One region of the Lysinibacillus sp. F12 genome, then DNA from elsewhere that is predicted to be linked to it. Evidence: riboswitches for the same ligand, from Rfam matches in the RefSeq annotation. Region 1 holds a riboswitch; each other region holds the start of a gene.

Region 1 (8,355 bases):
AGGCTCCCACTCCTGAGTGGGGAATGATGGTAAATGAAGGGAAGCAATATATCCGCCAACATCCCGAATTAATGCTATATCCTGGGCTTACTATCGTTCTAGTTGTCCTAGTATGTAATGTTTTGGCAAGTAGTTTAAAGACGCCTGACCAGTAAAGGGGAAGTTATGAAGAAAGTTTTAGAAGTGAAAGACTTATCGGTCAAAATTGGAGAACAAAATATTTTAAACGCCATTCATCTGACAGCCTATCAAGGCCGCGTTTTGGGGATTATTGGCGAAAGCGGTAGTGGGAAAACCATGCTTTGCCAAGCTATCATGCAAGCCTTACCGTCTAGAGCGCAGATTATCAAAGGGCACATATTCTACCATCAACAAGATTTATTGAAGATAAATGCTGCTCAAATGAGAGCTTATCGTGGAAGACATCTATCTATTATTATGCAAAATCCTTCGACTGCCTTTGACCGTGTGCAAACCATTGAAAGTCATTTTCGTGAATCATTAAAGGCTCATTTTGTTATAACTAAAAATGAAATTAGACAAATTGCTATGGAAAGCATGTCAAAAGTTAATTTACCTAATCCCGAGAAACTTTTACACTATTATCCATTCCAATTAAGTGGGGGAATGCTACAGCGTGTAATGATTGCTTTGTCACTCGCAATTCAAGCCTCGGTATACATAGCTGATGAGCCAACGACAGCTCTTGATACAGTCAACCAAAAACAGGTATTGACATTATTTGATCGGATTCGCCTGGAAACACAGGCAGCCATACTTCTTGTGACGCATGATTTAGGCGTTATTGCTGAACTAGCTGATGATGTAGCCGTGATGTATAAGGGGGAACTAATTGAACAAGCGAATGTCTATGATTTTTTTGATGCACCACAGCATCCTTATACAAAGAAACTATTACAATCCCGAATGATGTTTTAGAGGTGAAAAAATTGAAGCTACTAGAAGTGAGAAATATTGAGAAGAACTATGCACATAGACCGTTCATATTCAAGCGAAGACAGGATGCTCCTGTATTACAGAAAGTATCATTTTCACTTCAGGAGGGGGAATGCTTAGGCATTGTTGGACAAAGTGGCTCAGGAAAAAGCACATTGGGCCGAATTATATTAGGAATGGAAAGGCCAACAGCCGGTGAGGTTCTATTTCAAGGGGTTAATCTTTATGATGCCACTAGCCAACAGAAAAAAATGATACGGAGAGATTTACAAGCAGTCTTCCAAAATAGCTATCATTCATTAAATCCAAAGCACACTATTTTTCAAATTTTAGAGGAACCGTACCTAAATTTCGAGCATTATAGCTCAGCTGAGAGACACTATAAGGTAAAGGAATTACTTAATCATGTAGAGTTAGAAAAATCTATTGCCGAAAAGTATCCTTCCCAGCTTAGTGGGGGACAACAACAGCGTGTGAACATTGCAAGAGCGCTTGCCTTACATCCAAAATTAATTGTTTTAGATGAACCCATTAGTAGTTTAGATATGATTTTGCGAAAACAAATCATTCAATTACTGCAGACACTACAAAAGGATTTGCAACTTGCATACATTTTCATTTCTCATGACTTACAGGCTACACGCTTTATTTCAGATCGCATCCTCGTCATGCAAAATGGTCAGCTAGTAGAGGAAATCATGAAAGGTGAACCATTTAAGCATTCCGCATCACTTGAGCTATACAACGCGATTTTGCCCAGTCACCCTCGCGAAAGAATTCACAAGAATACTAGTTTGGAATGATCTGAAATGTCTTTGCGAAGAAAGTCCTTATTAAAATTCTTACATTGTTATTTGGAAAGCTTCGTAAAGGAGCTTTCGAACCCCCATATTTTGCCCTCTAGGTTGTTTAAGAGAGCGACCGTCCTCTGTTCCATATTATTCGGAAGTTCTTCCTTACTGAAATAAGTGAGGCTTAAGCTCTCACCATCCTTCATTTCCAATACACCCCTTACATGTTTAGCTCTATAAAGGTGAATGACTGTATAGATTTCATCGCCATTCGGATAACAGTAGTAATAATCAGGTCCTGAAAAAACACCGATAAACTCAAACTCTTTAGCCACGAGACCAGTTTCCTCATAAAGTTCACGAGCAGCAACCTGCTCTAATGTTTCGTTTATTTCCATTGAACCGCCAGGTAATCCCCAATCCAACGTATCTGAACGATGTTGAAAGAGTATTTTCTTATCATCATTAACAACAAGAACTGTCGAACCAACGCTTATAATTGGTCTATTACCGATAAGCTTTCTTAATTCAGTTATATAGCCCATCCCGTCACTCCTCGTTTCATCGTAATGCAAAACAAATCGCTTTTTTAAAGCAGGCTTCATAAATATAGCTCCATTGGGATTGATTAACAATCTTTTTTTGAGCGAAATAATGCTTAAATATGCAGAATAGTTCGTCAAAAATGAAAAATAGCTTTTTATAATCAGTCTTTTCTGAATTTTACCTATATTGATTGTTTGGAAACCTCTATGTTAAGGTAAAAAGACAAATTGAATATGCTAAATTTTGGTGGTTCAAATGGGTTTGATTCCATTTGATTAAAAGGGAAGTTGGTGTGAGTCCAACACTGTCCCGCAACTGTATGTAGGAGTTCCATAACGAGACCACTGTTTTGTTCTTCAAAACGGGAAGGTGTTATAGGAACGTTGATGATAAGTCAGGAGACCTGCCACTAAATAAGCATCAATTGACCTACGAGGATAGGGAGGTGTTAGCTACTGTATGATGATTGTGAATGGATGTAAGTTCACTGTTTTTTGTTCTGTCATACTTTTGTAGATTAACAACTTCTAAAGGATAGAAGTTGTTTTTTTGTTGTTCTTTCGAGTTTGAATGGTAACGCTTACAAGAATGATTAAACAAAGGGGTTGTAATCTATGGAGTTAACGTATTCACCAGGTCTTGATGGAGTTATTGCTGCGGAAACAAAACTGTCTTTCTTAGACGTAGTAGGCAGTCAAATTGTTATACGTGGCTATGATTTGATTGAACTATCTCAGCGATACGCCTATTTAGATATTGTCCATTTATTATTGCACGGAAACCTACCAACTACTGAGCAACAAGCTGACGTACAGGATAAATTGAAAGAAAACTATCACGTTCCACAAGAGCTTTTTCAAATTTTCAACTTATTACCAAATGGGACACATGCGATGGACGGCCTTCGAACTGGAATTTCAGCGTTAGCAGGGTATGATCAGCACATCCATGATCGTTCGACTGAAATGAATGTAACACGAGCATATCGACTTTTAGGTGGAATGCCCAACATCGTTGCGAATAGCTACCGTGTATTAAATGGTCAAGATGTTGTAGAACCGGATAGTCAGCTTTCTTATAGTGCTAATTTTTATTACATGATTACTGGAAGAAAACCAACACCATTAGAAGAGGGAATTTTTGACCAATCACTTGTTTTATATAGTGAACATGAAATGCCGAATTCGACCTTTGCTGCTCGTGTTATTGCCTCCACACAATCCGATCTGTATGGTGCTCTAACTGGTGCTGTCGCATCATTGAAAGGAAATTTGCATGGTGGGGCGAACGAGGCAGTCATGTATATGCTGCTTGAAGCTAAGACTGTGGAGGGCTTTGAAGCGATGCTGAAAAACAAGCTCAAAAATAAAGATAAAATAATGGGCTTTGGCCATCGTGTCTATATGAAAAAAATGGACCCAAGAGCGCAGATCATGAAAGAAGCTTTGTATAAACTATGCTTGGAGCAAGGGGATGACTGCTTATATCACATGTGCGAAGCCGGTGAAAAAGTGATGGTGGAGGAAAAAGGCTTGTATCCAAATTTAGATTATTATGCTGCGCCCGTGTACTACATGCTGGGCTTACCAATTGAATTATATACGCCTATTTTCTTTGGCTCTCGAACGATCGGTTTATGTGCACATGTGATCGAACAACATGACAATAATCGATTATTTAGACCTCGTGTTCATTATATAGGCGAGCGTCATAACCTTGAAGAATTGTCGGTATAATCAAGTTTTAACAACTCGCCATAGAGCTGATGGACATTCTGACCAATGCCCATCAGCATACTAGTATATCAAATTCATACCTTGAAAGGAAGATATAGATGATTAAAACGAATGAAAAAACGATGACAGACCAGCTTCTTATTGATATTGCGGATTACGTATTAAACACAAAGATTACGAGCGAAGAAGCTTACGAAACGGCTCGATATGTTTTATTGGATACGTTAGGTTGTGGCATTTTAGCTTTACAATATCCTGAATGTACAAAACTTCTAGGTCCTGTAGTACCAGGTACAGTCGTTCCAAATGGTACTCGTATTCCAGGAACATCCTATGTCCTTGATCCAGTTAAAGGTGCCTTTAATATCGGTTGTATGATCCGTTGGTTGGATTATAACGATACATGGTTGGCGGCAGAATGGGGGCATCCTTCTGATAATCTTGGTGGTATTTTAGCTGTAGCTGATTATTTGAGTCGTGTACGTGTTGCAGAAGGGCAAGAGCCTCTCCAAATGAAAGATGTTTTAGAAATGATGATTCAAGCCCATGAAATACAAGGAATACTTGCACTCGAAAATAGCTTAAATCGTGTTGGCTTAGATCACGTTTTATTTGTCAAAATAGCGACAACAGCTGTTGTTACAAAGGCTTTAGGGGGCACTCATCAAGAGATTGTCAATGCTCTATCAAATGCTTGGATTGATAATTCAAGTTTAAGAACCTATCGACATGCTCCTAATACGGGATCAAGAAAATCATGGGCTGCTGGCGATGCTACAAGCAGGGCCGTACAACTAGCAATGATGGCTGTGAAAGGGGAAATGGGCTATGCAACTGCATTATCTGCACCAGGCTGGGGATTCCAAGATGTGCTCTTTCATAAGCAAGAATTAAAGCTTGCGAGACCACTTGCATCTTATGTTATGGAAAATGTCCTCTTTAAAGTTTCATATCCTGCAGAGTTTCATGCTCAAACGGCTGCAGAATGTGCCGTTCATTTGCATGCTGAAGTAAAAAATCGCCTAGCTGATATTGACCGCATAGAAATTACAACACATGAATCAGCCATGCGAATTATCGATAAAGAAGGGCCTCTTCACAATCCTGCAGATCGAGATCACTGCCTTCAATATATTACAGCGATTGGTCTTATTTATGGTGACATTACCGCAAATCACTATGAAGATGAGGTGGCGGCAGATCCACGAATCGATGACTTGCGTAATAAAATGGTTGTTGTGGAAAAAGGCCAATATACAATCGACTATTTAGACCCTGATAAACGATCCATTGCGAACGCTGTTCAAGTTTATTACAAAGATGGTACATCAACTGAGCTAATTGAGTGTGAATATCCTTTAGGACATCGTTTCCGCCGTGAGGAAGCATTCCCTCAGATTATTGATAAATTCCAGCAAAACCTTCGTACGCATTATGCTCAAAAACAACTCAATAAAATAAACGATGTTTGTGTAAATAAAGAGCTGCTTGAACAAATTGCTGTTCATGAATTTGTTAATCTATTTATTTAATTTAGATGGATTCCGAACGCAATAAAGAGGAGGTATTTAAAAATGACATGGATTGTCCAAGAAGCAAAGACACAAAAACAATTAGCTGAACAATTTAAAGCTCATATCGCTCGTTCAGCTATTTTGCAAATACCAGGGGTACATGATGCAATGGCTGGTTTGATGGCTAAAAAAGTTGGCTTTGAGGCATTATATCTTTCTGGTGCCGCTTATACAGCGAGTAGAGGTTTACCAGACTTAGGGATGATTTATTCAAATGAGATAGCCCAGCGTGCTAGTGATATTATTCGGGCTACAAATTTACCGATGCTAGTGGACATTGATACGGGCTTTGGTGGCGTATTAAATGTTGCCCGTACTGCTCGTGAAATGCTAGAGGCAGGGGTTGCTGCCGTACAGCTAGAGGACCAAAATCTTCCTAAAAAGTGTGGACATTTAAATGGCAAAACTCTTGTTCCAAAGGAGGAAATGATTCAAAAAATAAAAATGATTAAACAAATAGCCCCTACATTAATGATTGTTGCTCGCACGGATGCAAGGTCTGTTGAAGGCTTAGAGCAGGCTATACTAAGAGCCAAAGCATATGTTACTGCTGGTGCAGATGTTATTTTTCCAGAGGCATTACAAACTGAAAAAGAGTTTAAACAATTTGCCAATGAGTTAGATGCCCCCTTATTAGCCAATATGACTGAATTCGGTCAAACTCCTTATTATACCGCTAAGGAATTTGAAAAAATGGGTTACTCGATGGTCATTTATCCCGTTACATCTATGAGAGTTGCAGCAAAAGCATACGAGCGCGTATTTGAATTAATAAAAAATACTGGAACACAACAAGAAGCAATTGAGGATATGCAAACAAGAAGCGAATTGTATGAAACGATTTCCTATTATAAATTCGAGGATTTAGATAGTGAATTAGCAAAAACCATCTTACCGAAGGAGGAAATAAAGTAGGAGAGGTAAATGGCTTTTCTCCACTTTCTTTCAAGGAGGGCTTATATGGATCGACTAAAAAACAACATGACGATCTTTACACCTGAGGATTTCCACGATGAAGAAGAGCTCATTGCAAAAACTGCTGAGCTCTTCATTAAACAGGATGTCTCACCGAATATCTCATCCATTGAACAGCAACAATATGAGATCACCCGACAATTGTTCCAAAAAGCAGGTGATCTTGGATTACTGGCCATTGAAATACCCGAAGCTTATGGAGGACTTGAGCTTAATAAAAAAATTTCTGGTCTGGTAGCAGAAAAAATGGGTTTTGGGGGTTCTTTTAGTGTCTCCTACAATATTCATGCAGGGGTGGGCACATTACCCTATATCTATTTTGGAAATGAGGAGCAAAAGCTGAAATACTTACCAAAGTTGGCTTCTGGAGAATGGATTGGAGCTTACGCCCTTACAGAGTCCGAAGCGGGTTCTGATGCACTGCGCCCCAAAACGAATGCTAGATTAACGGAAGACGGGAAAGCATGGCTAGTAAATGGAGAAAAGCAATGGATTACCAATGCACAGCTAGCAGACGTCTTCGTTGTATTTGCCCAGACGAATAGGGGGATGACTGCGTTGATTGTCGAACGTTCCATTAAAGGGGTATCCGTGGGTCAGGAAGAAGAGAAGATGGGCATTAAAGGCTCTTCAACGGCCACGCTCATTTTAGAGGATGTTATTGTGCCAATCAATTGTGTTCTTGGAGAGGTTGGCAAAGGACATATAGTCGCTATGAACATTTTGAATATGGCACGTCTAAAGCTTGCCTTTTCTAATATAGGAACGGCCAAACAAGCATTTCAAATAGCCGTGAATTATGGGAAGGGACGGAAACAATTTGAACGACCTATCGTTGACTTTACATTGATACAGGAAAAGCTTGCTGACATGGCCGTTCTGATTTATGGAGCAGAAAGCGGTGCATACCGAACGGCTGGGAAAGTTGATGAGGCTATTGCATCAGCAAGCAATGAAACGATAGTTCAGAAAATATCTGAATTTGCTCTGGAATGCGCACTTCATAAAGTACATTGTTCCGAAGCACTTGGAAGAATAGCTGATGAAGCTGTTCAAATACATGGTGGATATGGCTATATGCAAGATTATGAAGTGGAACGTTTGTATCGAGACGCAAGAATTAACCGTATTTTCGAGGGTACAAATGAAATCAATCGCCTTACAATGGCTAAAATGCTGTGGAAAAAATATGTACAAACAACTGCAATAGAGGGTGATTTTATTCACGCTCAACCATTAGAAAAAAATCACCATTACATCCTTCTCTCCAAGCATTTAATGCAACTAGCTATTCATGTCATTGCAAATGCACAAATTCAACTCGAACAGGAGCAAGAATTTATGCGTTTGTTGGCGGATATGGCCATGGAAACGTATGTCATGGAATCAGCCTGGCTCAGGTCGAAAAAAACTGCACATGTCCAAACAAAACAATTAATGACTGACATATTATGCCAGGAGGGTTACCGCAAAATAGAAGAAAGTGCGATTACTATCATTACGGCCGCTGAAAGCAATGAACAAAAACGAGTAAGCTTGCTAAATAACATTCGACAATTAAATATTCCGCTACAGCAAAATCTCTTTATGAAAAAACGGGCACTTGCGAGAACATTCATTGACAACCCAAAAATGATTAGTTAGGAGGAGCAGCATGATCGATACATTTGTCAACGTTAGTAAAGAGGATTCTATTTCAATTATTCATTTAAATCATCCACCTGCAAACACTTTGTCATCAGCCACTATTGAAAACCTACGTCTCATTTTCCAAGA
Region 2 (8,355 bases), on a different contig from region 1:
GTCCTTTTTGTTTTGAAAATATGTACGCAAAGGGGATGCACATAGGATGAATATTCATGCAACGATAACACAGGAAACGCCTTTTGTAGATATGACCATTTGTAAGCAGCCAAGGACAGAAATTGCTAAAAAAGCGAAAACAAGAATGGTGGTTGAATCACTGATTGATCAATTATTAGCAACGAAGCTGATTCGCAACAACCGCTTTTTTGAGCGAATTTTATATAATAAAGACATTATTTGGATAAGAAATGGTGAGGTAGAAGGCCATCTTTTTGCTCTGGCAACGTTAACGGATCAACTGAAAACGAAGACGAATAGCTTTATGATGTATATGCCGACGAACCCTATTATATATGAGGTGAACGGGGAGCCGTATCACTTAATTACACGCATTGATTCAACACGAGCAAAGCCTAACCTTGATCGCCTTTCACAAGAGCCCAATCCCGTGTTAAGCGCTGCACGTGTCAATGATTTACTATGCTCCATTGTTATACGTTTTTATGAAACTTATATAAATGATTTAATGGAAATTTCTCATCAGGATCAACTAATCGCATTCGCGCAGCAGGAATATAAACAATTTCTGGATGCGGTTCAGGAGTTAAATGGTGATCACTTAAATTGGCATCCACGAGGGAACGGCCATGAGCTATTGTTAACATTAATTGATCAACTACAAATATTAAAAAGTCAGCCTGGTAAAGTTTTAATCGACTTCACTAATACGCAGGGCTATGTGGTGGTTGAACCTGCTTATCAGGTCCATAAGCCCTCAAAGAAAGCTGTCGGTGCGATATGAAAACAAGCCCTCCATGAAGCGGGGGGCTTGTTTTATTTATGCCAGCGTATCATGCTTCATCTGAGGCTATTAGCCTAACACACCGTCCTTGCAAATACTTTACTTGACTTATCCCTGAAAGTGCATGGCTGCTTGAGCCTCTTGCCAAGGGACAGTATAGCCTTTGCCTTTAGCGCAAAAAATGCTGGAAGAACTGTATTCAGGGTCCGCATTTTTATCATAGCCTATCTGGGCTATTACTTCTTCTGCATTATGACACACATCATAGCCATCAAATTGGAGGGTAAGTGAGCCTTTCCCATTGGTATAGGCAGCAAAGATTGTGCTATAGCTCATAAAGGTTGCTACAGGTGCACGTCCTGTCAAAACAACGTCAGTTTCGGTGAGGTCTGGGTCGTCGAATGTGCCGGCAGCCTGTTGAATGTCAGTCATCATACGGCCAATAAAATCATTGGAAGCTTTCATTTTAAAGCGATAATATGGCTCAAGCAGGATGTTCTGTGCTTGTTCTAGTCCTTGACGTAGTGCTCGGAAAGTAGCTTCTCGGAAATCACCACCAGAGGTATGCTCATTGTGACCACGCCCCGTTAATAGCGTAAAATGAATATCTGTGACGGCGTAGCCTGTGAGTAAGCCGTGATGATCACGCTCAAACAAGTGCTTCTCAACGAGACGCTGGTTGCCCACTGATAAATCATCGGCATGACAGGCATTACTAAAGGTAATTCCTGCTCCGCGTTCATTAGGCTCCATTAATAAATGAACCTCTGCATAATGCTTGAGTGGCTCAAAATGACCGTAGCCTGTAACGGTTGTCCCAATTGTCTCCATATATAATATTTGCGGCTCTCCAAAAGAAATGTGTAATGCAAAACGTTTCAATAACACGTCAATCAGGACTTCTAACTGAATGACACCCATTATGTGCACATGGATTTCCTGAAATTTTTCCTGCCACACGACACGCAATGACGGCTCCTCGGCCTCTAGTAAACGGAAAATCCTTAATACTTCTTTTATATGTTGCTCACCCTCATATTGAACTTTTGCCTGTAATGTAGGGACAAGCTCATAGGGCAGTGATAGCAATTTACTGCCAATTCGATCCCCAATATTTGCCTGACTGAGCCCTTTAACAGCGAAGATTTCACCAGCCTCAACTTGCTGAACAGTTTCAAATCGACTGCCGTTATATAGGCGAATTTCTGTTACTTTTTCTGTGATATCTCCAAATGTAAATTCATCCCGAACATGTAACTTGCCTGTAAGGGCCTTGATGAACGTTAAACGTTGATGTCCATCATGGCGTATTTTAAAGACCTCTCCTTGAAAAGGTGCTTCTGGCTCGAAGTGAGTACCCGTTAGGAATGGAAGTTGAGCAATAAATTCCTCAATGCCTTCATCCTTCAACGCAGAACCTATAAAACAAGGAAAGGCATCCTCATTTTTAATCATCGTTTGTAGTCTAGTCATGCATTGGCGATGTTCCAATGTTTCATTCAAAAAGTTATCTAGCAGTTCTTCATCACGCTCTGCCAGCAATTCCATAATCGTGCTTGAAACATAGTTTTCCTGCAGTGGTTCATCTATGAGGATTACATGTTCTGAGAAATCCTTATGCAGCTGAGTCATAACAGCTCTCACATCTGCTCCGTCACGATCTATTTTATTAATAAAAAAGAATGTAGGGACATGATAGTTCCGTAAAAGCTGCCATACAGTTTCTGTATGACCCTGTATACCCTCTACAGCACTAATAATAATGATGGCATAATCCATGACACGAATGGCACGCTCCATCTCAGGGGAGAAATCGACATGCCCTGGTGTATCGATCAGCGTATATGTATCGTCGCCGATAGTCATGCGACCTTGCTCGGCAAATATTGTAATGCCACGTTTACGCTCAAGCTCATGATTATCTAAATAGGCATCCTGATGATCGACACGCCCCCGCGCTTGAATACTATTGGTATGATAAAGCATTTGCTCAGAAAAGGTTGTTTTTCCTGCATCAACATGAGCAAGAACCCCAATCGTCTTGTACATACTAAATCCTCGTTTCTATAGGTGGCTATGTTCTCATTGTATCAGAATACTAGCACAAATAATTCTTGTAAAATGATTCGTCTTTTTGTCGAAATAGTGCTAATATAATGATGATTGCAGATTTTGCAATTTACTCTGATTGCGAATTAACTCATGAACTGCTAGTCTATCAATAGAATGAATAAAACATATTGGTGCAAATGGCATTTGTCATTTTGCTTAAAAGGGAAATCGGTGTAATTCCGATGCTGTCCCGCAACTGTAAATGGGGAGTCTATACAGGATGCCACTGTAGTTTAACTATGGGAAGGTGTATAGATGATGAACCTAAGCCAGGATACCTGCCAGTATGTGTATGCTAACTAAGAACCACGAGGATGGGGATAGTGATAAAGGTAACTATACCGTTTTTTCACTATGCTACTCTCTTGGCGACAAGAGGGTTTTTTTATGCCCTTCCAATGATCCTGGTAGCAAAGAAGTCTCTGATTTCTTTCTATATTTATGACAACAAAGGAGAAAAGGACATGAAAAAATGGAGAAGTATATGGCTGGTCATGCTCATCGCGCTCATCGCAGTTTTAGGAGCGTGTGGTACAAAGGACAAGCCTGAATCAGCAACGCAAACTGAAAAAGTTGAACCGTCTGAGGCGACAACGACTGAGGTAATCATTAAAAATAATGGAACTACCCAAACCTATAAGGAAGCACCTACAAAGGCAATTAGCTTAAATCAGCATGTAACAGAAATTATGCTTGCATTAGGGCTAGAGGATTCCATGGTAGGGACTGCTTATTTAGATGACGAAATCTACGAGCCGCTTCAAGCAGCCTACGATAAAGTTCCTGTTCTTTCAGATCAATACCCAACGAAGGAGCAAGTCATTGATGCCGGGGCAGATTTCTTGTATGCAGGCTGGAAAAGTGGCTTTGGTGAAAAAGGTGTAGGAACACCAGAGGAGCTTGAGGAATTAGGAATTCATACGTATTTACATACAGCTTCTAATATGACAAAGCCAACATTAGAGGATATTTTCACTGATATTCGTCATATTGCAGAAATATTCCGCGTGGAAGATCGCGGCGAAGCATTCATTGAACAAATGACAAAAGATGTCGAAGAAGTTCAAGCTAAATTACCAAAAGATAGAGAAAATTTACGTGTTCTAGTCTTTGACAGTGGTGAAAAAGATGTATTCACAGCTGGCCAAAACTTTATGAATGAGCTGGTGACAATCGCTGGCGGTCAAAATATCTTTGGAGATGTGGAGTCAGGGTGGACAACCGTGTCGAAGGAAGATGCAGTAGATCGCAATCCAGAGGTGGTTGTCATAATTAATTATGGTGAAACAACGGCTGAACAAAAGATAAATTTCTTAAAAAATGATCCAGCCTTGAAGGAAATGGAAGCAGTCAAAAATGATCGCTTTGTCATCCTTCCACTTTCAGCGGCATCTGAAGGGGTCCGTGCAGCAGAGGCCATTCAAATTTTAGCTAAGGGCTTCTACCCAGAAAACTTTTAAAAATTTCGAGCTAGCAAAGTGCTAGCTCCTTTTTCTTAAGGAGCGATAACTATTGAACGCATTTCGTCAAAACATACCAGATAAAACATTTGAGACCCTTAATCAGCAAGGTGGATTTTCGCGATTAGCAGTAAGCCCTGGCATTATCAATAAGCATTACACACCAGCCCAATTTCAAAAAATAGCAGAAATTGTAGGAGAGAAGGGAGCCATTAAATACTCGGCTTCCTATAGCATATTATTATCGATTCCCTCTAGTGAATTAACTGAAGCTACCCGTGCCTTACAGGAGGCTGGACTGTTTGTTGCATCGTCAGGGCCTCATATTGTTATGAAAGCATGTGATTTTTGTGACGGTGAAAAAATGGAAGCAGTTCCTCAAACAGAACAGCTCTATCAGGCGTTGGATGGTATAACCGTGCCTGCAAGAATGCGAGTCAATGTGAATGGCTGTGCATCCGCCTGTTATAATCCCACATATGATGACATCGGTTTGGTCTATCAGCATGAGAGCTTTGATGTTTATCTAGGAGCCATTCCTATGGGGACGAAAGCACAGGCGGGTACTCTCTTTGCAAAGAGAGTAAGGATCGACCATATTGAAAATTTTTTGCTACAAATCATTCGTCTTTATCAGGACCAAGCTCGTTCCAATGAACCTTTTTATAAGTTTTATCGCAGAACAAAATCGAATGCGGATTGGGAACTAGTAAAAAAATCGATCGAGTAGCAGGAATAATACTTAGGGTGTCGAAATATTGTAGTAGAGCATAGAAAATGACAATACAAAGGAGCAAGAACATGACATCTAAACAAGGGATTCAACCAGAGGATCTTTATCGCTTGAAATCAGTGGCAGATCCACAGCTCTCACCTGATGGGACTGAGGTAGTTTATGTAGAGACACGTATTGATGAGAAGAAAAAGGACTATATATCTAATTTGTTTTATATGAATTTAAAAGACAAACGTCCTCAGCAATGGACATATGGTGACTATCGGACAAGCTCTCCTGTGTGGTCGCCAGATGGCAGTCAAATTGCTTTTTCTTCTACAAGATCAGGCAAGCCGCAAATTTTTGTGCTTTCGAAAACAGGTGGGGAGGCAAAACAAGTAACGTATTGTAAAAACGGTGCGTCAACGCCTGTCTGGTCTCCATGTGGAGAGAAAATTGCCTTTTCCGTTATGCTCGGTAAAGATGAAACTATTCTAGATAAAGTTGAAGATGACAAGAAAGAAGAAAAAGAACTAAAGCCGCTAGAAATCGATAAGATGAAACATAAATCAGATGCTGGTGGATTTACGGATATGGACCAGCATACCCACATCGCTATTGTCGATTTAAAATCTGGTGACTTAGAGCAAATGACAGAAGGGAACAAGCATTGCCATCTGAGTACATGGTCGCCCGATGGCAACTATCTTACGTACTTAGCAGATCAAGCAGAGGATTTAGATTTTTCATTTAATGCGGATATTTACTTATTAGATATAGAAACAAAAAAGAGTCGCAAGGTAACCGAGGGAATTGGCTCTTATTACCAAACATCATGGTCTCCTAATAGCCGCTTCCTTTCCTTCGTTGGGGGAAAACGTGAGTTTGAAAATGCCACACAAGCGAAGCTATGGATTTATGATATGGAACAAAATCTGCTCAACTGTGCCACAAGTGAATTTGATGCCCCTGTCGGTGACTATGTCATCGGTGATTTCCTGCAAGGGGTAGCAGCTCCACCTGTGCAATGGATGAATGATAATCATAGTTTCTACTTTCAAGTAACAGATCACGGCAATGCGGCAATTTATTTTGGTAATGTGGATGGAGAGATTTATCCAGCTATTCACGATGATCAATATGTTTATGGATTTTCATTAGATGCTCAAAATGACCAAGCAGTTGTCGCAATAAGTACGACAACAAATCCGGGCGATTTATATTACGTCAACTTAAAGACGGGTGAAAAAGAACGGTTGACAACCGTCAATGAAGAAGTTTTAAAGACGAGAGAGATAGCTGTTCCTGAGAGTATTGAGTTTGAAGGAGCTGAGGGCTGGAAGGTCAATGGCTGGATCATGAAGCCAGTGGGCTATGAAAAAGGGAAGAAATATCCTCTTATTCTTGAAATCCATGGTGGTCCACATGCGATGTACGGCAACACTTATTTCAATGAATTCCAAATCCTAGCTGCTCAAGGCTTTGCGGTGCTGTATACAAATCCGCGCGGAAGTCATGGCTACGGACAAACGTTTGTGGATGCAGTACGTGGTGATTATGGTGGCAATGACTATCAAGACCTAATGGCTGCAGTGGACTATGCTTTAGAGCACTATGATTTCATTGATCAGGATCGACTAGGTGTAACAGGTGGGAGCTATGGTGGCTTTATGACCAACTGGATTGTTGGGCATACGAACCGCTTTAAGGCAGCAGTTACACAACGCTCAATTTCAAACTGGATTAGCTTTGCAGGTGTGAGTGATATCGGCTATTACTTTACAGACTGGCAAATACAAGCGGGGCTCGATAATATGGAGAAGCTATGGCATCATTCTCCATTGAAGTATGTAGACAATGTTGAAACACCGTTGCTCATTTTACACGGTGAAAAAGATTATCGTTGTCCGATTGAACAGGCGGAGCAATTATTTATCGCCTTGAAATATCGTAAGAAAGAAACAAAATTCGTCCGCTTCCCTGAATCGAATCATGAACTGTCAAGAAGCGGAAAACCAACATTAAGAATTCATCGTCTGGAATATATACGAGATTGGTTTGTGGAAAAACTTTAACAAAGAGGTGGCTTAGGAAGTGAACATACTTCTTAAGCCTTTTTTATCGAAAAAAAGAATCACAGCAAAGTGTGATTCTAGATCAGTTAGTCGATTTTTTGAATAAAAACGACCTTCAAATAATTAAATTCAGGATATTCACGAGGCACACGGAAATCCTTTGGTAAACCATATTCCTCTACAATTTTATAGCGTGTACGAGTCTCTTTAAATGCTTGGTCGATAAATCCTTTAAACTTTTTCATACCGAAGCTTGCATTATTTGTAGAAGCCACAATAATACCATTTTTGGCTGTAATCGCAATTGTATCCTTCAGTAATTTTGGATAGTCCTTCGCCGTTGAGAACGTCATTTGCTTTGTACGAGCAAAGCTAGGTGGATCTAAGACAACAAGGTCAAATTTTAATGCGTGACGCTGTGCATATTTAAAATAATGAAAAACGTCCATTACTTTTATATCCTGGGCTTCATAATCAATTTGATTGACGCTAAACTGCTCAATTGTTTTGGCTAAACTGCGCTTCGCAACATCAACACTTGTTGTTTTAATAGCTCCTCCAAGCGCGGCTGCTACTGAAAATGCCCCTGTGTAGGAGAAGGTATTAAGCATATTGGCTGTGTTTGCATAGCGCTCACGAATAGCTAATCGTACTTCCCGTTGATCAAGAAAAATCCCTGTCATCGCACCATCATTTAAATGGACTGCATAGGTCATCCCATTTTCCTTGACCAAAATTGGAAATTCGCCAGGAGTCCCCATAACAAAATCATCCTGTTCCATATATTGGCCTTTACCATCAAATCGTTTTTTCTCATAAATAGCTTGGTAGTTGATGGTTTCAGCAAGCGCCTCATAAACGACTTCTTTCAATGAGTAAATACCCTCGCTATACCAACTCACCATATAGTAGCCATTAAAGAAATCGATCGTTAGGCCACCAATGCCATCACCCTCACCATTGAAAACACGGAAGGCTGTTGTATGTTCATTCTGGAAAAATGCTTCTCGGAGTTGTATGGCTTTTTTGAACTTTTTAATGAAAAAAGCTTTATCGATGGTTTCATTGATATCAGTCGTCAAGACCCAGCCAATCCCTTTATTTTGAATACCGAAGTAACCTGTACCAATAAAACGATTATGGTGATCCATCAGCTTAAGTAGTGTCCCTTGCTCGGAAGGGAGTTGT
Region 3 (7,706 bases), on a different contig from region 1:
TATCTAAACTACTAATGGGTTCATCTAAAACAATTAATTTTGGATGTAAGGCAAGCGCTCTTGCAATGTTCACACGCTGTTGTTGTCCCCCACTAAGCTGGGAAGGATACTTTTCGGCAATAGATTTTTCTAACTCTACATGATTAAGTAATTCCTTTACCTTATAGTGTCTCTCAGCTGAGCTATAATGCTCGAAATTTAGGTACGGTTCCTCTAAAATTTGAAAAATAGTGTGCTTTGGATTTAATGAATGATAGCTATTTTGGAAGACTGCTTGTAAATCTCTCCGTATCATTTTTTTCTGTTGGCTAGTGGCATCATAAAGATTAACCCCTTGAAATAGAACCTCACCGGCTGTTGGCCTTTCCATTCCTAATATAATTCGGCCCAATGTGCTTTTTCCTGAGCCACTTTGTCCAACAATGCCTAAGCATTCCCCCTCCTGAAGTGAAAATGATACTTTCTGTAATACAGGAGCATCCTGTCTTCGCTTGAATATGAACGGTCTATGTGCATAGTTCTTCTCAATATTTCTCACTTCTAGTAGCTTCAATTTTTTCACCTCTAAAACATCATTCGGGATTGTAATAGTTTCTTTGTATAAGGATGCTGTGGTGCATCAAAAAAATCATAGACATTCGCTTGTTCAATTAGTTCCCCCTTATACATCACGGCTACATCATCAGCTAGTTCAGCAATAACGCCTAAATCATGCGTCACAAGAAGTATGGCTGCCTGTGTTTCCAGGCGAATCCGATCAAATAATGTCAATACCTGTTTTTGGTTGACTGTATCAAGAGCTGTCGTTGGCTCATCAGCTATGTATACCGAGGCTTGAATTGCGAGTGACAAAGCAATCATTACACGCTGTAGCATTCCCCCACTTAATTGGAATGGATAATAGTGTAAAAGTTTCTCGGGATTAGGTAAATTAACTTTTGACATGCTTTCCATAGCAATTTGTCTAATTTCATTTTTAGTTATAACAAAATGAGCCTTTAATGATTCACGAAAATGACTTTCAATGGTTTGCACACGGTCAAAGGCAGTCGAAGGATTTTGCATAATAATAGATAGATGTCTTCCACGATAAGCTCTCATTTGAGCAGCATTTATCTTCAATAAATCTTGTTGATGGTAGAATATGTGCCCTTTGATAATCTGCGCTCTAGACGGTAAGGCTTGCATGATAGCTTGGCAAAGCATGGTTTTCCCACTACCGCTTTCGCCAATAATCCCCAAAACGCGGCCTTGATAGGCTGTCAGATGAATGGCGTTTAAAATATTTTGTTCTCCAATTTTGACCGATAAGTCTTTCACTTCTAAAACTTTCTTCATAACTTCCCCTTTACTGGTCAGGCGTCTTTAAACTACTTGCCAAAACATTACATACTAGGACAACTAGAACGATAGTAAGCCCAGGATATAGCATTAATTCGGGATGTTGGCGGATATATTGCTTCCCTTCATTTACCATCATTCCCCACTCAGGAGTGGGAGCCTGCACGCCAAGCCCTATAAAGGAAAAGCCTGCAATCTCTAAAATAACCTTTCCCATATCTAATGCAACAATCGTTACAATAGGAGGCCAAACATGAGGGAGATAGTGACGAATAATTAATTTCACACCTGTAGTACCGCTTATTCTTGCCGCTAGAATAAAATCCTTTTCATTCATGCCGATAAATAAACTTCGAATTAGTCTTGAATAATAAATAAGCTGTGTCAAAATAAGTGCGATTAACACATTTTTTAAGCTTGGCCCTAATACACCTAAAAGCCCAAATGCTAGTACAAGTGTTGGAAAAGCTAATAAAATATCGCATATCCGAATAAATAGCGCATCTATTATACCTCTTTTTAAAGAGACCCATGCGCCCAACAGGATCGCTACTACAATAGCAACTATTTGTATGACGAGCGCCGCACCTAAAGAATACCGAATCCCTAAAAGCAATCGTGAGAAGACACATCTTCCTAAATGGTCTGTTCCTAATGGATAGTCCCATGAAGGTGCTAGAAAATTCTTAGAAATATCAACTGCTAAAGGGTCATGAGGCATCATGAGTGGGGCAAACAGTCCTAGTAAACCAATGATGATTAGTATAGTGAGACTCATAAATCTTCTCATATGTATACGTTCTAAGTTCACTTTACTCTCTCCTATTCTTCATCATCAGATGAGGATCCAATAAACGATGCAATACATCTGTGCCTAGATTGGCGAGCACATAGATGACAGCGATCACCAACACATAGCATTGTACAACGGGGTAATCACGATTCGTTATGGATTCTATTAAATATCTACCGAGTCCAGGCCAACTAAATACTTGCTCTACAATGACAGCCCCACCTAGCAAATTTCCGAGTGTCATCCCTAACAAAGTTGATATCGGTATGGCAGCATTCCTCCCCACGTGTCGGATGAGAATGACCGATTTTTTTAAGCCTCTAAGCTGTGCATATTTTACATAGGGCTGCTCGTATTCTTCAATGATGGCAGAGCGGATAAACTGTGAGAACAATCCGATTGTAGGTAAAGCTAATGTGAAAGCTGGTAAAACTAAATGTGCTCCTGAACCTTTTCCATTCGTCGGAAAAATCCCAAGTTTTAAACTGAATAGATAAAGTAGGATAAACCCTAACCAAAATGTTGGAATGGAAACACTTAGGACTGTAAATAATCGAATGATTTTATCGATAAAGGAATGCTTATATAATGCACTCACAACCCCTAACGGAATACTAAAGGTTAAAATAAGGATAAATGCTACTAAAGCTAATTCGATGGTAGCGGGTAGCTTAGCAAATAGCTCATCACCAACGGGTAATTTACTAACAAAAGATGTCCCAAAGTCTAGCTGTAAAACGCCTTTTACCCATAGCAGATATTGCATGATAAAAGGCTTATCTGTCCCTAATTCTTCTCGTAAAGCTTGTATAGCCTCTGGTGTTGGGGCTATTCTTGCAAGTCGAAGAATGACCTCTGCTGGTTCTACTGGTACGAAACGAATAAACACAAAGGTCAGAATAGATACGCCTACTAATACAAATGGAAGTGTGAGAATTCTTTTTACACAAAACATCCAAGTCGATTCGTACATGTCGTCACTTCCTATTTCATCCGATGATAAAAAGAGAGTTGTCCTGGTTCGACACACTCTCTCTTTCATACTTAGTTTTCTTTATCCATTTGTGCATATGGAATGTCATACTCAGAAGCACGTGGTGCAAAATCCTTCATATATGGTTGATAAATAACTTGATTCGTTTCATACGATATTGGATAGAACAATGCTTGTTTGTGGAACATTGTTAAAATATCCGTGTATAGCTGCACGCGTTCTTCTTCATCGGTCCCGACTAATAATTGATGTATGTTAGTATCGATTTCTTGAGTATTTGGTAAGCCTAATTTTGCTTCATAAACACCACTAGCATTTGGTGTAGCTGATTCATTTGCAAAGCTATGTGGATCAGTCGGCGGTCCATTAGTTCGCCAGAAGTTAATATCAACCTGATCATCCATTAATTTTTGCAGACCGACCATCACATCGGCGCCTTCAATATTTAACTGTACGCCTATTTTCGCTAGCTCGCCCTGCATTAACTCTGCCATAGGTTTTTGAATGGCATCAGTAGCAATATAGATTAAATCTAATGTAAGGGGTTGACCATTTTTTGAACGAATTTTTTCACCCTTCTGTAGCGTCCATCCAGCTTCCTCTAGCAATTTCTGTGCTTTTTCAGGATTATATATAATGGGGGCTAAATCAATATTGGCATATGGAATTGCTTCCCAAAATAGCGTGTTAGCCACTTTTTCTGTACCATGTGTAATGCTTTCTACCATTTGTTCCTTATTGATAGCATATTGCATTGCTTGTCGAACCTTTAGCTCAGCTAACGGTCCAGACTGTGTATTGAACAGTAATGCTTTCGTAGACAGTGGCTCAGATGTAGCTGTTCTATATTTGCCACTATCTCTTAAATACGTATAGTTATCTAAACTAATAACCCCTCGCCCATAAATGACATCTAATTCTTCATTTTCAAAGGCTAACGAAATGGATTCCGAATTTGGGATGATTTTAACCTTTATTTTATCTACGAGAGGCTTTTCTCCCCAATAATGTTCATTACGGCTAAATAAAGCATATTCATCTTTTTTATAGTCGGTTAAAACCCATGGCCCTGTGCCAATAGCTGATTGAATGGAATCATTTGTCTTATCGCCGTCTGGGAAGCCATTATCCCCTAAAAAACGGAATGGTCTGACAAAGGCTAATTCGTTTAACACAGGGTAATACGGTTCGTCTAATTGCAAACGTATTGTTGATTCATCTACTTTGACGACCTCTTTTATATGGTTGACCATGCCCATCCAAGAATGCATGTCACGATTCGCTAATACCGCATCAAAATTGCGAATCACATTATCAGCATTAAAGGCAGTCCCATCCGAATAGTTAACATCCTTGCGTAAATGGAACGTATAAGCAGTTTTATCCTCTGAGATGACCCAGCTTTCTGCTAGCTTTGGCGTAATTGTCCCATCATCGTTATACGCCACTAAAGATTCATAAACCATTGCTTGAGCAGTCATCTGATTTGGTAAATATGTATGGGGGTTTAATGGGCCTACATCTAATGGCCAACCAATCGTAATCATTTTTTCATCTGTCTGTTCAGTTGATGCTGAGTTTCCTTTGTCTTTTTCCGTGCTTGTACAACCTGCAAGAAAACTGAAGGTCAAAACAAGCATGTAAGGCAGTAAATACTTCGTCCATCTCATTTTTTATCTCCTATCTCTATTCCCTGTTCATATCTACAAATTGAATAGAAAGAAGGCATAAAAAAACCTTATTCTACAAGAATAAGGACAGATAAACCTACAATACGTAAGCTACCATCCATCTCCCTATCTTTCGTAGATCATCAATGAATCTTCTTACAAGCAGGCATTCTGGCTTATGAATCATCATTTTGCTTCACCTTCCCAAGAAAAAACTCAGTGGTCATCGAAACAAAACTCCTCATTTACAGCTGCGGGACAGCATGGGATTTACACCCATTTTCCTTTTAATCGAACGAAAAATAATTTCATTCAAACTTGTAATGCAATATTTGAAATTAGTAATAAACATAACATGCTCAAATGTTCACGTCAATTTTATTTTCTGAATATAATAAACAGATACAAAAAGACCAGGCAGATAACCTGATCTTTGCTTAACTCCTTTTATCTCTCGTTATCTCGATATAGATTCCTTCACCTCCTGACGCAATAGTTTGGTAGCAGCCACCATATTAGCTAAAGCCGCTATTGTTTCTGGCTCTTTCCTTGTTTTTAAGCCACAGTCCGGATTAATCCAAAATTGATGTTTGTCTAAAACTTGTAAACTATCTCTCATGATGGCTAACATTTCTCCCTCACTCGGCACACGTGGACTATGAATATCGTATACACCTAATCCAATCCCTTTTGTATAAGGATGCACTTGAAGTGAAGAAATAAGCTCTCCATGGCTTCGTGATGTTTCAATAGAAATCACATCAGCATCTAGCGCACTAATGGGTTCTATGAAATCGTTAAATTCGCAGTAACACATATGTGTATGAATTTGTGTTGTATCTTTTACACTCGAGGTAGCAAGTTTGAAGGCATTGATTGCCCAGTCTAGGTAAGCCCCCCAATTTTCTTTACGAAGAGGTAGCCCTTCTCTTAGTGCTGGTTCATCCACTTGAATAATGGAGATACCTGCCGTTTCTAGTGCTTTCACTTCCTTACAAAGTGCTAAAGCAATTTGATAGGCCACATCTTTCCGAGAAATATCATCACGTACAAAGGACCAATTTAAAATGGTCACTGGCCCTGTCAGCATCCCTTTGACAAAGCGCTTCGTTAAGCTTTGGGCATACGCTGACTCTTTCACGGTAATGGATGAAGTCCATTCAACATCTCCATAAATAATCGGAGGCTTCACACAGCGAGAACCATACGAAACCACCCATGCTTTTTCAGTAAAGGCAAAGCCCGTCAGTTTTTCACCGAAATACTCGACCATGTCTGTCCGTTCAAATTCTCCATGAACCAGTACATCTATATCCATATCCTCCTGCAAGTGAATCCAGCGCTTTGTTTCCAGTTCAATAAATGCTTCATAGTCTGTATTCGATATTTGTTTCTTTCGCCAAGCATTCCGATTTCTCTTCACCTCATCAGATTGAGGAAAGCTACCGATTGTTGTTGTAGGGAATAGTGGTAAGGCTAACGCCTGCTGCTGTAATTTTTGACGTTGACTAAAATCACTATGTCGCTCAAAATCCTTTGTGGAGACGGATTGAACGGCTTGCTGGATCATCTTATTTTGACGAATCGGATGATTTTTTAGTGCTTCAATGGCTTTCATACTTTCTGAGAAATTATGACGTCGAGTTCCGTTTTGACCCTTTCTATATTTAGTTAGCTCAGTAATCTCTTCGATTTTTTCATCGGCAAACGCCAGTGCTTGTTTGAGAACAGGGTCCAACTTCTTTTCAAATGAAGTAGATATTGGTACATGTTGCAGGTTACTTGAAGGTTGAATCCACAATTCCTTAGCATCACTTAGTTTTTCAATTGCTTGAATCATGGCATTCGCTTCCGCTAGGTTTGAACGCCATATATCACGACCATTGACCACCCCAATGGCTAAAACTTTATCTGGAGGGAAACCATATTGTCGAAGTGACTCCATATTCCCTTTATAGCCATGTACAAAATCTAAGCCAAATCCTTGTACAGGCAGTGTAATTAATGTTTCATAGGAGCATAATGCTTCAAAGTATGTTTGTAGCATTAGTTTTGCTGCTGGAACTGTCATCATCAATTGAGCATAGATTTCTTGAACTAGCTTCAGTTCTGCTGAGTCAAGTGTCGTCACTAAAGAAGGCTCCTCTATTTGAATCCATTCGGCACCTGCATCTACTAATTCTTGAATAATCTGGGCATAGAGAGGTATTAAGGCTAATAAGTATTCGACCTGCGTTAATTTATTGTAGCCCTTAGTGAGCTTATAAAATGTATAGGGGCCAATAAGTGTCGGCTTCGCCATAATACCGAACGCTTCCTTTGCCTCTAAAAAGTCTGCTAATACCTTATTTTCTGTTAGCTGCAACGGTTGTCCTTCATACTCAGGAACAATGTAGTGATAGTTGGTATTAAACCATTTGGTCATTTCACTAGCTACTGCTGAATGATTTCCTCTCGCTACACTGTAGTAGGTATGTAAATCTACCCTTCCACCTTGCCAGTTAAAGCGCTTCGGTACTAAGCCGAACATTAAGGCAGTATCCAACATTCTATCGTACAATGTGAAATCTCCTACTGTCACCACATCTATGCCGAGTTGTAGCTGCTTTTCAATTCTTGATAAACGAATACTTTTTAGTGTAGCCTGAAAATCCTCTTCCGTTAGTTCTTGACGCCAAAATGCTTCTAATGCCTTCTTCCATTCGCGATCATCTCCGATATATGGGTAGCCAATGAGTGTACTAGTATAAGTCATCTTTCATCTCCCTTTCATCAAAAAAATTTACTTCTAGCTTGCTCTACAAATTTGGTTATCCACATGCTAGTTTCGTTGCCCTATATGAAAACCAGTGGGCTTCACTTTGCAATATTAGCATGATAAAAAGCCATTCTCCTTTTTGGAAAATGG
Region 4 (8,355 bases), on a different contig from region 1:
TCTAAGTAAGATACAGCCCATTTAGAAGCTTTAGAAGCATCTGAGAATTGACTAAGGTCTGCTTTACCAGTTAATTGATAACCTTGTACGATAACTTTTGCAGCTTGTTCTCTTGTTAATTGTGCTTTCGGTTCAAATTTACCATTACCCATACCATCAAATAATTCTGGTGAAGTGGCAAGCACTGCATTATAGAACCAGTCATTTTCATCTACATCTGTAAAATCTTCTGTTCCAGTAGCTTTTAAGTCTAATGCTTTTGATAAAATTTCAGCAGCTTCAGCACGAGTAAGTGTACCAGCTGGGTTGAAGTTTCCTTTTTCGTCACCTTGGATGAAACCTTTGTCAGTTAAAAACTGTACTGCTTCTTTTGCCCATGATGAAATGCTACCTGCATCATTAAATTCAGCAGCTGATGCTACCGGTACGATTGCTGATGCTACAAGTGCTGCTGTAGCAGTAGTTGCAAAAAATTTACGACCTTTGTTATGTTTCGTCATTTGTATATTCCTCCAGAATTCAAATAAATTATATTATTCTGTGAGAACAATATTACCGCTCTATTAAATTTTATTAATATGTATAATACGTTCTCTCAAATAATAATTACTAATAGTTATGGATAAAGCAGCCTTCAAAAATTTTCATGATGAAATATACCAATCAATCTTAAATTTGCTTTACAAGACAATAATATAACTACATTACCAATAAATAAACGCTAAAAATAAGGTAATTTTAATACCAAATTGGTCGTATAGGTAATTATTTCATAAATAATTACCTATAAATAGAAACTCATAGAGAAATGAAGACAAGATGCAGAAAAAACAGTTATTTATTGCTGGAAACTTTAACTTTCTATTTTTTTAGATTCCATTTATTTTTTAAAATAATAGTAGGGCTAATAGCTTTTCTAACGATATAAATGTAAAATATTAACAGACTGAATTCTATGCTAATAAAATATAAATTGTTAAAATCATTGTTTCGCTAATTGAGTGAGCTTGAAATTATATATCGTTTTTTTGAAGGGATGGATGAAAATAAATATAGGAAAGATGCGTTTTTTCATAATGATGGCAGAAGAATTGAATGTTGTCGTGCAGCAGAATGTCTGTGGATGGCACTACCTCCCCTTAGTCAAGTAAACTTTTTCAACAGACTAGGAGAATGGTTGAGCTCCATTTATCCTAAATCATCCTCTTAATAGACTATTTTTCAAGTTCCTTAATTACGTGAAATTCCAAAATTTTTAAGCGAAATATCCATAACTGTATATAGTTAATTTACCAGATCATAACAATTCAGACGTAAGTCCGAAGACAACAAAGGATAATAAGCTGTATAGTTCAGTTATACTTTTTAATCTAAAAAGTATAAGGAGAAATCCTAGGCAGCCCTTACGCATAGTTTAAAATTGCTACTAAAACGTTCAATTAGATTCTTTTTTAAAGCTATCGTAATAAGTGTGCTATTTTTTGTACTATAAATTGTTTGGAAATCGGAACATGTAAATATTGTAGAAAGTATGTGGGGGTGTTTTCTATGAAAGAAAAGATACATTTTACCATCTTAAGTAATGATTCAACCGATGGAGATGGGGGTTACGGCGTAGGTACCCTTGATTTAAATAATGTAACGCCTATTATTATAGATTGTGAAAAAAAACACGTATTTATAGACCTAGAAGCCTTACATGGGCGAAGTATTATTGAAAAAAAAGTGCGTTTTTCACCAGATTTAGCTCATGCTAGTGACGATTATAATCGTTATTGGATCGTTTGGGTAGCTCTTCAGGTCGGGGAAAATGGACCTTATTATGCGGGATGTACTGCAAGTGAAGTACGGGTAGCAAAGGAAGAACGACGCATTAAACTTGGCTATAAATCGTTGCCAGAGCAAGTAAATTATTTAGATAAAGCACTTAAAGGGACATTTATCCTAAGTCATGTCGATCCCAAATCAAAAAAACTACTTTTCCAATTTTTATCTGAATTTAATGAACAGTATTGGAAGCACTCGCCTGAAGAATTAAAACATCAATTAGGGGAGGATTTATAATGGCCTTTGTAATTACAGAATTATGTAGGGATGAAAAAGCAGCCGTTTGTTTAGATGTCTGTCCCGTAAATTGCATTGTAAATACAGATACACAATATGTCATTAACCCTGATATCTGTATCGATTGTGGCGCTTGTGAATTAGTTTGTCCCGTAGAGGCTATTTTTTTTGAGGATGAATTGCCTGCTGAATATCATTCTGCCACTCTACTAGCACGTAACTATTTTCGGAACTAGATGATATACAGCTTACTATCTAATTCCAGCAGCAATATATTGATTGAATAGATGTCATGATTTAGAGCTCTGAACGTCATGTGAAAAAGTAGTACAAACGATGGTTTGTACTACTCATATACTTTTTATTTGATCTTAGCGAACAAACCATATTACTTGCTATCTATTTTCAAGACCTCCCAAATAGAATTATCTACTTCTATTGCTTGTCTATAGGGTAGCTCTCTATTAGCCTTCGCATTCCAATATGCCTCCCCGACAGGTTGATTACCTAATTCAAAATCTATACCATCCCACGTACCTTCACGAAATGCATAAAATGCCCAATGACAGCCATAATCATTAAAAATATCCATTAAATACTTGATATATTGATCCGCTCCAGCAACCATTCGGTTAATGCCAAACTCTTCTGCCATATTATCACCTCATATAAATCCTACTGAACCTACGTTACACAAATGTGACAACCTATGTTTAAATATAAATTGATTAGATTATTCTAGGGAAAAATAAAAAGGATTGAGTTCAGTACATACCAAACTCAATCCTTACAAACGCCTATTGAAAACTTAATCTTATTTTGTACCACTCGCTCCAAATCCCGAAGTTCCACGAACCGTTTGAGATAATTCATTAACTTCCAGGAGTTGAATAGTAGGGACAAATTGAATCACCATCTGGGCAATTCGCATAGATTTTTCTACGAAGAACGTATCTTGACCATGATTAATTAAAATTACACCGATTTCCCCTCTATAGCCTTCATCGATTGTTCCTGGGCTATTGAGCACTGTAATACTATGTTTTAAGGCTAGTCCACTTCTTGGTCGAATTTGTGCTTCCGTTCCTTTTGGTAATTCAATTTGAATTCCTGTTTTAATTAATTTAGTCCCACCAGCAGGTATCTCTACAGTTTCAATGGAATAGAGGTCCATCCCAGCATCGCCAGGGTTAGCTTGCATGGGTAGCATTGCATCTTCATGCATTCTTTTGATTTTTACTTCTACATTCATTGTTCTTCATCCTAACGATTAAAATTAAATGTGTCATCTGTAATTGGCGCTACTTTTGCCTTAGCATAGGTAGCCCCCTTTTGTGAAAAGAAATCATATGTGGAGCCCTCATTACGAATTCCATTCATAACGATTGGATTCACTTCTTCTTCAGGAAACATAGCTTCAAAACCAACATTCATTAAGGCTTTATTTGCATTATAACGCACATAGGCTTTTACCTCAGGCGATAATCCTGTCTCCGCATAAATGTCCTCTGTATATTTCATTTCATTCTGATATAAATCCAGCAGTAATTCATAGCCCCATAATTGTAAAGCTTCTTGCTTTTCTTTTGAAAATTGCTTATATAGATTTTGAGCAAAAAATCCTACTGCAACACCATGAATGGATTCGTCGCGCAAAATGAGGGAAATAATTTCAGCACTGTTTCTTAAAAAACCTTGCCCACCTAAGTATAATGGGTAGAAAAAGCCAGAATAGAAAAGGAAGGATTCAAGCATAACGGATGAAAACATCGCTTTCCATAAGCTCTCAGCGTCCCCTTCTTCAATACTATTATAAATATCCGCTATTTTATTTGCCTTATATTGTAAATATTCATTTTTCTTTACCCATTCAAAGAGCTCGTCTATTTCCTCGTTTGTACAAAGCGTTGTAAATATATAAGAATATGATTTAGCATGTATTGCCTCAAATGCATCAAAAACGGTTAATACAGCCTTTTCCTGTAAATCATCTGTATAAGCAGCAACACGATTCATCCCAATATTTGTCTGAACGGTATCCAGCAAGGTTAATCCTGCAAACACTTTTTTATACGTGTCCTGATGCTCAAAACTTTTCCACTGTTGAATATCTTTACTCACTGCAATTTCTTCGGGAAACCAAATTTGCTTCCATTGCTGGTCCCAAAAAATTTGGGCCAGTTCACTTGTTGCTTTGTTCCAGTTGACTGCCTCATACACTATATTTGACATGCTACACACTCCTCTAAGCTTTGTAATCGTTGACGAACATAGTAAACGGACTTAATCCCTTTAACCCATGCATAAATGTATACTTTAGCTAGTTGTTCTGTTGTCCAATTATCAGTGACATAAAGAGTCATTGAAATACCTTGGTCAACATGTTTTTGAGAAGCTGCGTATAAATCAATTAAATCATAAGGATCAACATCATAGGCCTCTACATATAGATGACTGTTTTCATTTGTTAAATGTGGCATTGGATAAATTGTTCGACTATCTGCATAATCACGAACCTCTACACGTTCTGTACATGGAGAGATGGAGGCCGTACAGCTACGAATGTACGATATACTACCAGTTGGTGCTATAGCTAAACGATATGAATGGAATAAGCCATATTGCATAACATCTTGCTTTAATAATTCCCACATTTTACTAGTAATGATTGGAATGTTTCCGAGTGCTTTTAATACAGCAGGTGAAAGCTCTTCTTCAGTCTTATTTACATATTGATCAAAATAGATACCTGAAGCATAATCGCTATCTTCAAATCGATAGAACGTTTCTGCTTTTTCTTTAGCCATTTCCATCGATGATTTTAGAGAATAATAGTTCATTGCTTCCATAAAGCGGTCCATGAAATGAATAGAATCTTTCGAGCCATACATAATTCCCTCCGTAACAAGATGTCCATGGAGATTCATACACCCTAGACCTACTGAGTGCATTAATTGATTGGCTTTTGCGACCGACGGAACATTTTTGATGTGCGTCATTTGGGATACATTTGTTAATAAGTGCATAGCTGTATCGATTAATGCTTCAAAATCATTTACTTTACTCGCTGCGTGGATATCAATTGACCCTAAATTACACGACACATCTAACCCATATTCGTTAGGTTGATCTTGATCTGTGATAACACTAGTTTCTTGAACTTGCAAGATTTCAGTACATAAGTTTGACATTTTTACGCGACCGATATTTTTTAGTGGATGTACGTCATTGACATTATCATCAAAAATTTCAAAGGGATAACCGGATTCGAATTGAGCTTTTTTTACCTCTGTATAGAGTCTACGCGCATTCAAACGTTTAATTTTACGGATTTTAGGATTATCTAGTAGTTCATAGTACATGTCAGAAATTGAAATTTCCGACATTCGTTTACCATATACTTTAAAAATATCATATGGACTAAATAACACTATATCTTTATCACGCTTCATCAGTTCGAAGAAAATACTTGGTATAATAATACCTGTTGATAGTGTTGCGAGGCGAATTTTATCATCAGCATTTGGTTTTTTTGATGAAATAAAATTCTCTATATCTGCATGGAAAATATTTAGGTAAACAACTCCTGAGCCATTACGCTGACCAAGCTGATTAGAATAACTAAAAGAATTTTCTAATAGTTTCGCCACTGGAATCACACCACTTGCACGATTTAGTATTTCTTTAATTGGATCACCTAAAGGACGTAAATCCGTTAAGTTAACCCCGACCCCTCCACCTAGACGTGATAGCTCTAAACAATAACCAATATTTTCAGCGATGCTATTCATGGAGTCATCCATGGATAATTTAAAGCAACTTACTAATTCGCCACGAGCTTTCTTCCCACTATTTAATGCAGTAGGCGTTGCAGGTTGATAGGCTTCCATCATCGCTTCCACAGAACGTTCTGCTAGTACCGTGTTCCCCTGTGCCAAGTACAAGGCAATAATGACAATCCGGTCCTCATATTTTTCTAAGATTTCTTCTCCATCACGACTTTTCATAGCGTAGCTGTCATAAAATTTGCTAGCACTCATAAATGATGGGAAACGGAAATTATAATCATACGCTTTTTTGTACAACTTTTTAATAAAATCCATCTCGTACATGTCGATAAAAGCTTTTTCGTAGTAGCCTTCATCAACTAAATAGCGGATTTTTTCCTCTATATCTATAAAGTAACGTAAACGTACGTTGACATATTCTAAAAAGTAGCGGCGCGTAGCCTCACGATCCTTTTCTAACTCTAGTAGCCCCGTTGTACTATAACGATTCAGTACGTCATTATTAAGCTTTAAATAAGTTTTCATCCCATTACCCTCGTTTCATAAAACGTTTGTATAGCTTCATAATCTGTTTGATTGCCGCGCAAATCTAATTTCCTCACTAATGGTACATGATAGGTAGTAGCAATTTTCTCTCCTGCTGCGCCAAATACATGATGTCCAAAGTTACTGTTGCCACTAGCAACTACTCCTTTACAAAAATCTCTGTTTTTATCTAAGAAACGTTGCACTTTTGCTGGAATGTCGCCTAAACCATCTGTGTATGTAATTAAAAGATAAGGCTTATTCAAGCTTAATTCCTCTGAGAGTTCAATAGATTCTGCCCTTAGTTTAGATACTACATTGCGGACATTTCCTGTACGACTAGCGTAAACGATCATAGTGTAATCATCTCAATACGAGAAACAATTTCCTGAACATCCCCTATAAATGTTTCATCCACCTCTAAGACAGGCACACTTAAAAAACCTGCATCAATAATTGTTTGTTTAGCTTGTTCATCGTGATCAATATTAACAATTTCTGCTTCAAGTCCTGCTCGTTGTAATTCGGATTTTACCCAAAGGCATTTTGGACAGATTGTTTTCGTATAAAGTTTCATAGTAATCCCTCTTTTCATAAAATAAAAAAGCTACCTCTTCTAAAGAGATAGCTTACATGGAAACGTTAACATACTAAAAATACTGACGTTCCCATCTCTTAATCCCCGAAGAAATGATAAATTTGTTTTATAAAGGCAGGTCTCCTGGCTTTGCTTCAATCTCTGATTTCCTTCCCATGCGAATGCACAGTGGTTACAATCATCGTCAGCTTTACAGTTGCGGGGACAGCGTCGGAATAGTACCGAACTTCCCTATTAAACTACATATAGTAGTACCTATACAAAACGAACACAATATATTGTTTTTCAATAGTTTTAAGTGTACCATCCTTTATATAAAAAGTAAATCGCGAAATAAAAGTTCATCAATTTGAGACTATTCATATTTTCTCACATAACCTTAAACGAAAGAGCTAAAACATAATCATATAAAAATATAACTATAAAAAAAATAGGAAGATACATGCTGATCATTTATTTACCTAATAACGGAGGCCCAATTGAAATTTTATTCATAAAAAAGGCATCTTTCCATAATAGTAAAGATGCAATTATGACTAAAACTACATAATCGTCAACCCACTTTGAGAAAGATGTAAATCATTCATCATACTCAATATATCCTATCTTTGCAGATTTTTCGTTGTACTTGTCCCTTTGCAACTATTCATAATAATCAGGTACCTTTAGCCAGTTATTCTGTATTCATAGTATAACATATCCAAGTTCTTTCTCTGTCCGCTCAACTAGGTATATTAACTTTATCCTTTATTTACAAAAATAGCTGATGAATTTTCTATACTCATCAGCTAACCTTTTACTTAAAACCTATCTATTGTGATATCCAAATTTATACTAGAGGCTGTCTTAAAACCTTCCGCAGCAGCGATCATTAAAGAAGAGGCACCCCCCTTTACCGTTTCACCTGCAACATATATTCCAGCCGCTGTTGTTCGTCCAGCACCATCAGTAATAATTATCCCATTTTCATCAACTTGGCAATTTAGCTGTTTAGCAAATTTATTTGGACGATAAAAATTAGGTACGACAAATCCACCACTTCTTAAAATATGTTCACCTGTTTCTAATTCAATACTAATTAAGTTACTATCTTCCCCATGCAAGTTTTTTACACATTCTGTATACAGTTTAATTTTTTTACGTTCAAATTCACTTTGAACGTTATCGGAAAGTTGATGACCATTCGTAAAAACGATTAAATCCTGTGACCAATTAAAAACCAATTTGGTCATATGTTTAATATGCTCCTCTTTTTCTGCTATGATAGCCAATGGCTTGTCTCTCAGCTCCCAACCATCGCAATAAGGACAGCTAAACAAGCTTTTTCCATAATATTGTCTGATTTGCGGGAGGGGAAACTCCTCTTGTATTCCAGTAGCT

What was found. Region 1 has a riboswitch for cobalamin ahead of mmgD (citrate synthase). Riboswitches for the same ligand answer to the same signal wherever they lie in the genome.
Region 2: linked by a shared signal. The riboswitch ahead of AC3CH7_RS00040 (ABC transporter substrate-binding protein) and the one ahead of mmgD (citrate synthase) in region 1 are both predicted to bind cobalamin.
Region 3: linked by a shared signal. The riboswitch ahead of nikA (nickel ABC transporter substrate-binding protein) and the one ahead of mmgD (citrate synthase) in region 1 are both predicted to bind cobalamin.
Region 4: linked by a shared signal. The riboswitch ahead of AC3CH7_RS03640 (glutaredoxin family protein) and the one ahead of mmgD (citrate synthase) in region 1 are both predicted to bind cobalamin.

What each region holds. Positions count from the first base shown of each region.
Region 1 is NZ_JBYMLP010000002.1:234,847-243,201, reverse strand. Features, by position in the region: gene AC3CH7_RS08210 (ABC transporter permease subunit) at 1-155, shown strand, start outside; gene AC3CH7_RS08205 (ABC transporter ATP-binding protein) at 166-939, shown strand; gene AC3CH7_RS08200 (ABC transporter ATP-binding protein) at 942-1,760, shown strand; gene AC3CH7_RS08195 (NUDIX hydrolase) at 1,808-2,293, opposite strand; cobalamin riboswitch at 2,525-2,719, shown strand; gene mmgD (citrate synthase) at 2,909-4,030, shown strand; gene AC3CH7_RS08185 (bifunctional 2-methylcitrate dehydratase/aconitate hydratase) at 4,129-5,562, shown strand; gene prpB (methylisocitrate lyase) at 5,605-6,519, shown strand; gene AC3CH7_RS08175 (acyl-CoA dehydrogenase family protein) at 6,565-8,223, shown strand; gene AC3CH7_RS08170 (enoyl-CoA hydratase-related protein) at 8,234-8,355, shown strand, end outside.
Region 2 is NZ_JBYMLP010000001.1:2,883-11,237, reverse strand. Features, by position in the region: gene AC3CH7_RS00050 (hypothetical protein) at 47-805, shown strand; gene AC3CH7_RS00045 (GTP-binding protein) at 914-2,854, opposite strand; cobalamin riboswitch at 3,030-3,217, shown strand; gene AC3CH7_RS00040 (ABC transporter substrate-binding protein) at 3,382-4,377, shown strand; gene AC3CH7_RS00035 (precorrin-3B methylase) at 4,430-5,107, shown strand; gene AC3CH7_RS00030 (S9 family peptidase) at 5,179-7,167, shown strand; gene AC3CH7_RS00025 (class I SAM-dependent rRNA methyltransferase) at 7,254-8,355, opposite strand, start outside.
Region 3 is NZ_JBYMLP010000003.1:677,639-685,344, forward strand. Features, by position in the region: gene AC3CH7_RS17290 (ABC transporter ATP-binding protein) at 1-562, opposite strand, end outside; gene AC3CH7_RS17295 (ABC transporter ATP-binding protein) at 565-1,338, opposite strand; gene AC3CH7_RS17300 (ABC transporter permease subunit) at 1,349-2,152, opposite strand; gene nikB (nickel ABC transporter permease) at 2,154-3,107, opposite strand; gene nikA (nickel ABC transporter substrate-binding protein) at 3,179-4,798, opposite strand; cobalamin riboswitch at 4,943-5,135, opposite strand; gene metE (5-methyltetrahydropteroyltriglutamate--homocysteine S-methyltransferase) at 5,256-7,553, opposite strand.
Region 4 is NZ_JBYMLP010000001.1:695,389-703,743, forward strand. Features, by position in the region: gene AC3CH7_RS03600 (S-layer homology domain-containing protein) at 1-500, opposite strand, end outside; gene AC3CH7_RS03605 (YwhD family protein) at 1,549-2,064, shown strand; gene AC3CH7_RS03610 (ferredoxin family protein) at 2,064-2,300, shown strand; gene AC3CH7_RS03615 (hypothetical protein) at 2,453-2,719, opposite strand; gene dut (dUTP diphosphatase) at 2,879-3,316, opposite strand; gene nrdF (class 1b ribonucleoside-diphosphate reductase subunit beta) at 3,328-4,296, opposite strand; gene nrdE (class 1b ribonucleoside-diphosphate reductase subunit alpha) at 4,284-6,377, opposite strand; gene nrdI (class Ib ribonucleoside-diphosphate reductase assembly flavoprotein NrdI) at 6,374-6,733, opposite strand; gene AC3CH7_RS03640 (glutaredoxin family protein) at 6,730-6,954, opposite strand; cobalamin riboswitch at 7,072-7,249, opposite strand; gene AC3CH7_RS03645 (NAD(P)/FAD-dependent oxidoreductase) at 7,776-8,355, opposite strand, start outside.